DNA from 2 places in the Pseudoalteromonas sp. SiA1 genome. Region 1 is predicted to be linked to the other one. Evidence: predicted binding sites of a transcription regulator. Region 1 holds the regulator's gene; the other holds the start of a gene.
The links. The regulator sigma-54, encoded in region 1, starts transcription at its own class of promoters, with help from an activator protein. The targets are predictions, from matches to a motif close to GTTGGCACGNNNNTNGNNT.

Region 2: the regulator sigma-54 is predicted to act here: its motif matches at 1,988-2,006, upstream of KK487_RS13740 (BON domain-containing protein).

The regions. Positions count from the first base shown of each region.
Region 1 covers NZ_CP076084.1:426,710-430,912, forward strand. The annotation lists gene rapZ (RNase adapter RapZ) at 17-859, opposite strand; gene ptsN (PTS IIA-like nitrogen regulatory protein PtsN) at 879-1,331, opposite strand; gene hpf (ribosome hibernation promoting factor) at 1,336-1,623, opposite strand; gene KK487_RS01990 (RNA polymerase factor sigma-54) at 1,650-3,149, opposite strand; gene lptB (LPS export ABC transporter ATP-binding protein) at 3,484-4,203, opposite strand, start outside.
Region 2 covers NZ_CP076084.1:2,965,020-2,969,222, reverse strand. The annotation lists gene suhB (inositol-1-monophosphatase) at 1-363, opposite strand, end outside; gene KK487_RS13750 (VOC family protein) at 600-1,016, shown strand; gene KK487_RS13745 (LiaF domain-containing protein) at 1,063-1,728, opposite strand; gene KK487_RS13740 (BON domain-containing protein) at 2,042-2,611, shown strand; gene KK487_RS13735 (YqaE/Pmp3 family membrane protein) at 2,676-2,834, shown strand; tRNA gene KK487_RS13730 (tRNA-Ile) at 3,112-3,188, shown strand; gene KK487_RS13725 (methyl-accepting chemotaxis protein) at 3,449-4,203, shown strand, end outside.

The DNA of each region.
Region 1 (4,203 bases):
ATGTTCTCACTCGGTATTATTCTTGTTCTCGGTGGCGAATTTTTACATTAGGATGGCTCATTGCAAAGCTTTCGCCAATGGTTTGCGCTAAATAAACAGAGCGGTGTTGCCCACCGGTACAGCCAATTGCAATGGTTAAGTAGCTGCGGTTATTTCGTTCTAAATGCGGCAGCCATGTTTGCACAAATGTTTGAATTTGCCATGTAAATTTTTGCACTATACTGTGACTTGCTAGGTAGTCTTTTACTGGTTGGTCCAGCCCTGTAAGTGGCTTAAGTTCAGGCTCCCAATGCGGGTTTGGTAAAAATCGGGCATCGAATACGTAATCTGCTTCTTTAGGGATGCCGTGTTTAAAACCAAATGACTCAAAGGTAATGATCAGTTGTTTATCTTTTTTTCCGAGTATTTTTTCACGAATAGACTCAGCAAGCTGATGCACACTTAAATCCGTGGTATCAATCATATAATCAGCACGGTTAATCAATACATCAAGTAGTTGTTTTTCTTTTTTTATGGCTAAATCAAGCGGCAAAGAATCAATAGATAAAGGGTGGAGACGTCGCGTTTCTGAAAAACGTTTTATTAATGTTTGATCGTCACTGTCTAAATAAAATACCGTTGGTTTAGTAAAACCAGGTAAATATTCAATGATTTCATTAAACTGCTGTTGCTCTTTAGGTAGGTTACGTACATCAACACTCACGGCAATTTTATTATAACTGTCGGAAACACTGCGCACTAATGATGGTAATAAATTAAGAGGAATATTGTCTACACAATAATAACCTAAGTCTTCCACAACGCGTAACGCCACAGATTTACCTGAGCCTGAACGACCGCTTATAATTATTAATTCCATTTATCACCTTTCTTTGTTACTACGATTGACTGACGATAACCTGATATAGTTCGCTATCCGATTTGGCGGCGCGTAACTGTTTACAAAATTCTTTATCATTGAGCTTATCAGCAATCGTGGCTAGCGTCTTCAAATGCTGCTGATTATCGCCATCGGGAACAATTAACGCGACAAAAATGTCAACCGGCCGGTTATCAATCGCATCAAAATTAATAGCTGTTTCGCTCACTAAAATCAAAGCAAGGGGCTCTTGAGCTCCACTCATGCGACCATGTGGAATAGCAATGCCTCGGCCAATGCCTGTACTTCCAAGCTTTTCTCTTGCAGTTAATGCATTAAGAATATCTTGTTGTGTTAAATAGGGCAGCTTATTGTGAGCCAATTCACTGATAAATTCTAAAATTCTTTTTTTACTATTAAAAAGGACCGCAGCTTTACTGCAGTCCTGACAGATAAGTGAGCTTAGTTTCATAGTGTTAGTGTCGAGCAAGTTTCTCTTTGTGTTTAATTACTTGACGATCTAGCTTGTCAATGAGCGAGTCTATAGCGGCATACATATCTTGATGCTCAGTAGAGGCAAAAATCTCAGCGCCACTAACATGAACGGTTGCTTCAGCTTTTTGGTTTAGTTTTTCTACATCGAGAATAACGTGCACATTCGTTATGTGATCAGTGTGCCTCTGTAACTTCGAAAATTTACTATTTACGTAGTCTCTAAGCGAGTCGGTAATATCTACATGGCGACCAGTTAAATTCAGTTGCATAAACATTTTCCTCTTTGTTGTACGCCTTAAATCAAACTTTTACGTTGATTAGACGGGGGAATAGCTAGAGATTCGCGATATTTTGCAATGGTTCTCCTCGCTACTTTAATTCCTTGCTCTGCCAATATATCTGCAATTTTACTATCACTCAATGGTTTAGCTGAGTTTTCTGCAGCGATTAATTTTTTAATTAATGCACGTATTGCTGTTGATGAACATTCGCCACCATTTTCAGTACTTACATGGCTTGAAAAGAAATATTTAAGCTCAAAAATGCCACGTGGTGTATGCATGTATTTTTGCGTAGTAACACGCGATATAGTCGACTCATGCATTTCCACCATTTCAGCCACATCGTTAAGCACCATAGGCTTCATAGCCTCAGGACCGTGTTCAAAAAAGGCCTGTTGCTGCTGCACAATACAGTTGGTTACTTTAAGTAGCGTGTCATTCCTACTTTCTAAGCTTTTTATAAACCATTTAGCCTCTTGTAAGTGCGAGCGAATAAACTGGCTATCACCACTTGATTTAACCGTACGCGACATAGCTGCATATTGGCTATTTACTCTGATCTTAGGCATGCTATCTGGGTTTAATTCAACTACCCAACGACCTTTAACTTTCTTAACCGACACATCAGGAATAACGTATTCAGACTCTTCTCTAACAATAGTGTCTGCCGGTTTTGGGCTGAGCGTATGAATCAACGTCATGATTTCTTTAAGCTCATCTTCTTTAAGCTTTGTTTTTTTCATTAACGTGCGATAGTCACGTGCAGCAAGTAAATCAATATGATCGGTTAAGATCATTTTTGTTTCGTTTAAAAAAGGTGTGTCTTTATCAAATTGATTTAGCTGAATACACAAGCACTCTTGTAAACTACGCGCGGCTATTCCCACTGGATCAAATAGTTGAATACGCTTTAGTACCGCTTCTATTTCGTCAAGTTCAACTTCATCTTCGCCGTCGTTTTCTTGGTTAAAGCTTTCTAATATTTCTTCACAGCTAAGGGTTAGAATCCCTGAATCGTCCACAGCTTCTACAATTGCAATAGCTATCGCTTCATCGGTAGGACTAAACGGCGTCAGTTGAAGTTGCCACATTAAATACTCATGCAGCGTTTCAGTCGAAGAGCCTTGATAAATAGATTCATCTTCTGGCATTGGGCCCGATGAAGAGGCAGGCGCAGCGCTCATATATTCATCCCAAGTAACATCCATAGCCATATCATCGCTAATGGTGTCTTTGGTCATTGCTTCGCCGCTATCTTGCTCATACTCGCTAGGTTTATCGTCAGCTGAGGCACTTAGCGTTAAGTCATCGTTATCGGCTTTTTGTTCGTTTTTACCTGCAGTGTCTTCGCTGTAATCGTGTTCTTCAACTTCAAGCAAGGGGTTGCTATCGAGCGCTTCTTGAATTTCTTGCTGGAGATCCAATGTACTGAGTTGCAATAAGCGAATTGCTTGTTGCAACTGTGGAGTCATTGTAAGTTGCTGGCCCATGCGCAGCTGTAATGATTGCCTCATGTATCTCTAACAATCCTTTTAAATTACGGTCTGTTGACCTTTACGGATTAAAATTTGTTCAAACTAGGGGCGGTTTAATTGCGGCGCGAGGTTTGTAACCTAGTGGGCTAAGTCAAAACCGAGCAACAAAGAGTAAATCGTCCCTAGGCAGAACCCGAAGGGCAGCGCCTGTTTGGCATTGATGCTGCGTTATCGCCTATTTATGGGGAATACCACACCACATAGGCTCTGCCTTGCCTAAATACCAAACAGACTGCTGCAAATTCAACCTTGAAAGGTCAACAGACCTAAGTATAATTAATCTTAGCAGATGCTTAGTGGAATAACACACATATTAGAGCTTGAACTGCTCGCCCAAATAAACATCGCGTACTGTTTTATCGTTTAATACGTATTCAGGAGTGCCTGATGCAATTAACTCCCCATGAGAAACTATGTAGGCTTTTTCACAAACATCAAGTGTTTCGCGCACGTTATGGTCTGTAATAAGTACGCCAATGCCACGGTTTTTAAGATGCTCTATGATCTTTTTAATATCTAATACTGAGATAGGATCAACCCCCGCAAAGGGTTCGTCTAAAAGGATAAATTTAGGGTTTGCTGCTAACGCGCGAGCAATTTCAACGCGGCGACGTTCACCACCTGATAAAGCCATACCTTGACTATCGCGGATATGCTGAATGCTAAATTCATCAAGTAAATTATTTAAGGTATCTTCGCGTTGTTGTTTATTTAATTCTTTACGTGTTTCTAAGATAGCCATTAAGTTTTGATAAACAGTCAGCTTTCTAAAAATAGACGACTCTTGCGGTAAATAACCAATCCCTAAACGCGCTCGGCTGTGCATCGGTAATAAAGTAATATCTTTATCATCAATTGATATTTTGCCTTTATCGCTAGGGACAAGGCCTACAATCATATAAAAAGTGGTGGTTTTACCTGCACCATTAGGGCCAAGTAACCCCACAATACTGCCAGCTTCAACCTCTAGGCCAACGTTTTTTACAACTTCACGACCTTTGTAGCTTTTAGCTAATAGCTCTGCTTTTAATGT
Region 2 (4,203 bases), 820 kb from region 1:
ACGAATTGGATCGTAAATTACGGCTTGGTCTAAACGACCTTTAACTTTAAGTGCAATAGATACTGCGAAATGAGGGATACCCTTGATGAAGTTAGTTGTGCCATCAAGTGGGTCAACAATCCATTGGTAATCAGCATCCTTACCTTTGTGTTCGCCTAACTCTTCACCAACGATGCAGTGATCAGGGTAAGAACGTAAAATAGTGTCACGAATTACGGCTTCGGCTTCTTTATCAATGTTCGTAACTAAATCATTAGTGCCTTTTTGTTGCACTTCAACTTTTGATAAGTCTTCACTTGCACGAAGAATAAGCTTGCCTGCGTTACGCGCAGCGCGAACCGCAATGTTTAACATTGGATGCATGGTATTACCTTTGGGTTGTAAAAGAACGTTTATATATTTAAGCCGGCGTATTTTAGCGGTTTTTGCCATAAAGTAAACCATAAAGCCTAAATACTTGTGAGTGTTTTTTGTACAGCCATGATCTTTCAATATATTTATCGGAATAAAAACAGACAATAAATTTGTAAATTAGCGCTTTACCTAAAGTTAGCTTGAGGTTTTATGATGTTCTATATTCAATTAATAGGAAGAAAGTTATGAAATTAGAACACGTAAATTTAGTTGTTAGTGACATAAACGCCATGCTTAAGTTTTACCAAGCAGCGTTTCCCTATTGGTCAATTAGAAGTGAGGGGGAAGGAACTTGGTATGGTAAAGCAAGGCGCTGGGTACATTTTGGTGATAACGATCAATATATTGCTATAAGCGATCACGGTGAAGGGAAAAACCGCAACCTATCAGGACATCAAATTGGTTTGGCACACTTTGCCTATGTAACCAATAACTTAAATGCAGTAATAGCGCGCCTAAAACATGCGGGCTTTGCAATAAGTAAAGAAGGTGCTGTAAATCCATTTAGAAAAAACATTTATTATATTGACCCTGCAGGGTTTGAAGTTGAGTTTGTAGAGTACATGAGTGATGTACCTAGTGAGCGAAATAACGACTTATAATATGAATGAAGCCAACGATTATGGCTTCATTCAATGTTTAGCATATTTAATAATGTTTACCATTTATGCCAAGTTGAGTTTTTAGATCATTTGCAAAGCTAATAAATTTTTCTTTAATAGTGCGCTTAACTTTAATTTCCACAGAGCCCAAAACAGTTTTTCCTTCAATGTGAATCGTTGGCCCTTGGCGCTTATTAAGTGACACTGTTTTATTTTCAAAACTGCCTAAAATACAAAACATTTTAGAAACTACATTAACGTGCTCTGGTACATATATTTCTTCGCTGCCAAAGTAACAATTAACGTGAATAGTGACATGTTGATGGGTAAAAATAGCATCCGTAAAATCAAGATTGATTGACCCCATGTAGTTTTCTATATAAATGTTTTGAGGAACTACCCATTGGCCGCTTCGTTCACTCGAACCAAGAATGCTTCTTAATGTAAGTGGCTCTTCATCAGTCTCATGCTGCGCGCTATAATTAGGTGCAAACTGAGAGTGCTTTTGCGCCTTATATTGTTGGTCAGTATTTAAGGTTAAATCTTCAACGAGATCCATAAGTGCTTTATTGTCACTCGCTGCCATGGCGTCGTCTAAGCGCCTTTCAAATGCTTCTACAGAAATAACACCATGGCTGTAGTTATAAATGAGCTGATCAATCACTTGCTCACGAACTTGCTCAATAGGGCGGTCTTCAATTTTAACAGACATTTAAATTATCCTTTTATGATTGCTGGTTATTTCAAAGCAAGCCTTATACCAAATATTAAATTGTTTAAATTCAGTGGTTTATGATTTTGGGTTTTTGATTCTTTATTATATTAACGAAAGATTAACCAAATATACAATTATTTAGTAAGTTTCGCTATTCGAGAAACTTTTACGCAATAGTCTGTAAATGTTTACTTAGTAGGTTTAAGCCAATATCTACTATTTTAAATTAACCTATTGAAATTAAAGGTTAAAAAATGTTGGCCCGATGCTCGCATTAGCTTAAGTGTCTTTAATCAAAAGGAGAACGATTATGAAAACATTTAATAAGTCTATGATTGCAGCCCTAGTATTAGGAACAACCGCAATGGGCGCTCAGGCAAGCAGTTGGGAAAACGAAAGCAAAGATGCTTGGATTGATGGGAAAGCAGAAACAGTATTGCTTATGAACACCAATCTAAATAACTTTGATATCAACACGGACGTAAAAAACGGCAAGGTAATGCTAACAGGTAAAGTAAACAGCGAAGTAGATAAAGAGCTTGCTGAAGAACTCGTACTAAGCCTAGATGGTGTAACTGACGTTGAAAACAGTCTAACTGTGGTAAAAAACACCGACATGAAGAAGCATGATTCTAAAATGATGGGTAACGACACTGAAAGTGATTTAACAGATGCTAAAATCACTACAGTGATCACAACACGTTACTTATTTGATTCTGAAGTAGGTGGTACAGACATTGATGTTGATACCGATAATGGTGTGGTAACTCTTAAAGGTACAGTTGAGTCTGATGCTGAAAAGCAATTAGCGATGGAAATTGCTAAAAACGCTGAAGATGTTCGCAAGGTAGTTGATGAATTAACTGTTATTGCAGAATAATACACTATACTAAAGCCCAGCCCTGCTGGGCTTTTTGCTTTGCTAACATTATAAGGATTAAATTATGGATATCATTAGAATTATTTTTTCTATTTTATTACCACCACTGGGTGTGTTTTTACAGGTAGGACTAGGGATGCATTTTTGGTTAAATATTTTGCTAACTTTGCTCGGCTATTTCCCTGGATTAATTCATGCGATTTACATTATTGCCAAAAAATAATGTAGCAGCATAGCAGGACATTTAATACTGAGTTGCTAAGTGCTCCCAAAGGTATGTGTATTAGTTACTCAGGCTGCTATTAATAAATGGATTTGTTTTACAAAACTCATCACTAACAAAACCTCAAAGCTTACTATTTGAGCAGTTAGCCCCTTGATTGTTAAAATAAAGCTTTTTGCTAGTGACAAGCCCCTAAAAACTTTTTATACTGCAACCCGCTTTAGTCGCTCTGTGGCTAAACGCTTCAAAAATTAACTGCTTACAGTTATACAAAGATGGCCCCTTAGCTCAGTTGGTTAGAGCACACGACTCATAATCGTTAGGTCCCCAGTTCGAGTCTGGGAGGGGCCACCACTTTTCAAAGCTTTCCAAGTAAATAGAAACTCACCTTCCTAGTTTATAAAACTTCATTTCTATTACTTCTATTGTATTTTTATCAGCGCACTGATTTTTTTATTAATTTTATTGAATACATTGCAATAAACACAGTTGAATCTACTATTAAAGTGTTATGGGATTTTATTATAAAAATCTTTATTTTGTGACCTTTAATGTCGCTACTATTAATTGTGTGCAGTATATAAAATACCGCTTTGTTACCCCTTAGGTGCTCTATGTTATTAAAACGAAAAGTATACCTCAGCCTTATTTTGGCTGTTGTTGCTCCTTTAGCAATATCTACTCTAATATTTTCAAATAGTATTCGCTCAAATACAGAAGACAAACTAGCCAAAGTAGATTTACCAACAGCGCTCAGTGAAGTGAAAAGCCAAATCGAATTAGAGTTATCGACTCCTATTATTGTTGGCAAAGAAATAGCGCAAAACTTATTTGTGCAACAATGGATGAATAATAATGAAGATGCGCAAAGCCGAGGTAAATTCATTGATTACCTCAAACATATAAAAAATAAAAACCAAGCCAGTAACGCATACATTATTTCTAAAAACTCCCGCAATTATTACACCGATGAAGGTATTTCTAGGCAAATAGACAGTAGTGATACTTGGTTTGATGCTTTTTTAGCATCGGATAGACCATTTGAAGTAGCACTCGACATAGATAAAGGTAGCTCTGAGGTGATGGTATTTATTAATTATGCCATTGAGCTTGATGGGCAACGACAAGGAATTGCCGGAATAGGCCGTTCGCTCGATTCTATGGTGGATCTCATAAGTGAATATAGAATAGGAGAGGGCGGCATTGTTTATTTGGTCTCTGGTAGTGGCGAGATTATGCTGCATGGTAATAAAACTAAAATTGGGCAATCTGTTGACTTGGCGCCGATTAAAAATGGGGCAATTCAAAGTAAAGTAATTGATGGTGATGACTATGTTGTCTCAAGTACGCCAGTAAATTCATTAGGTTG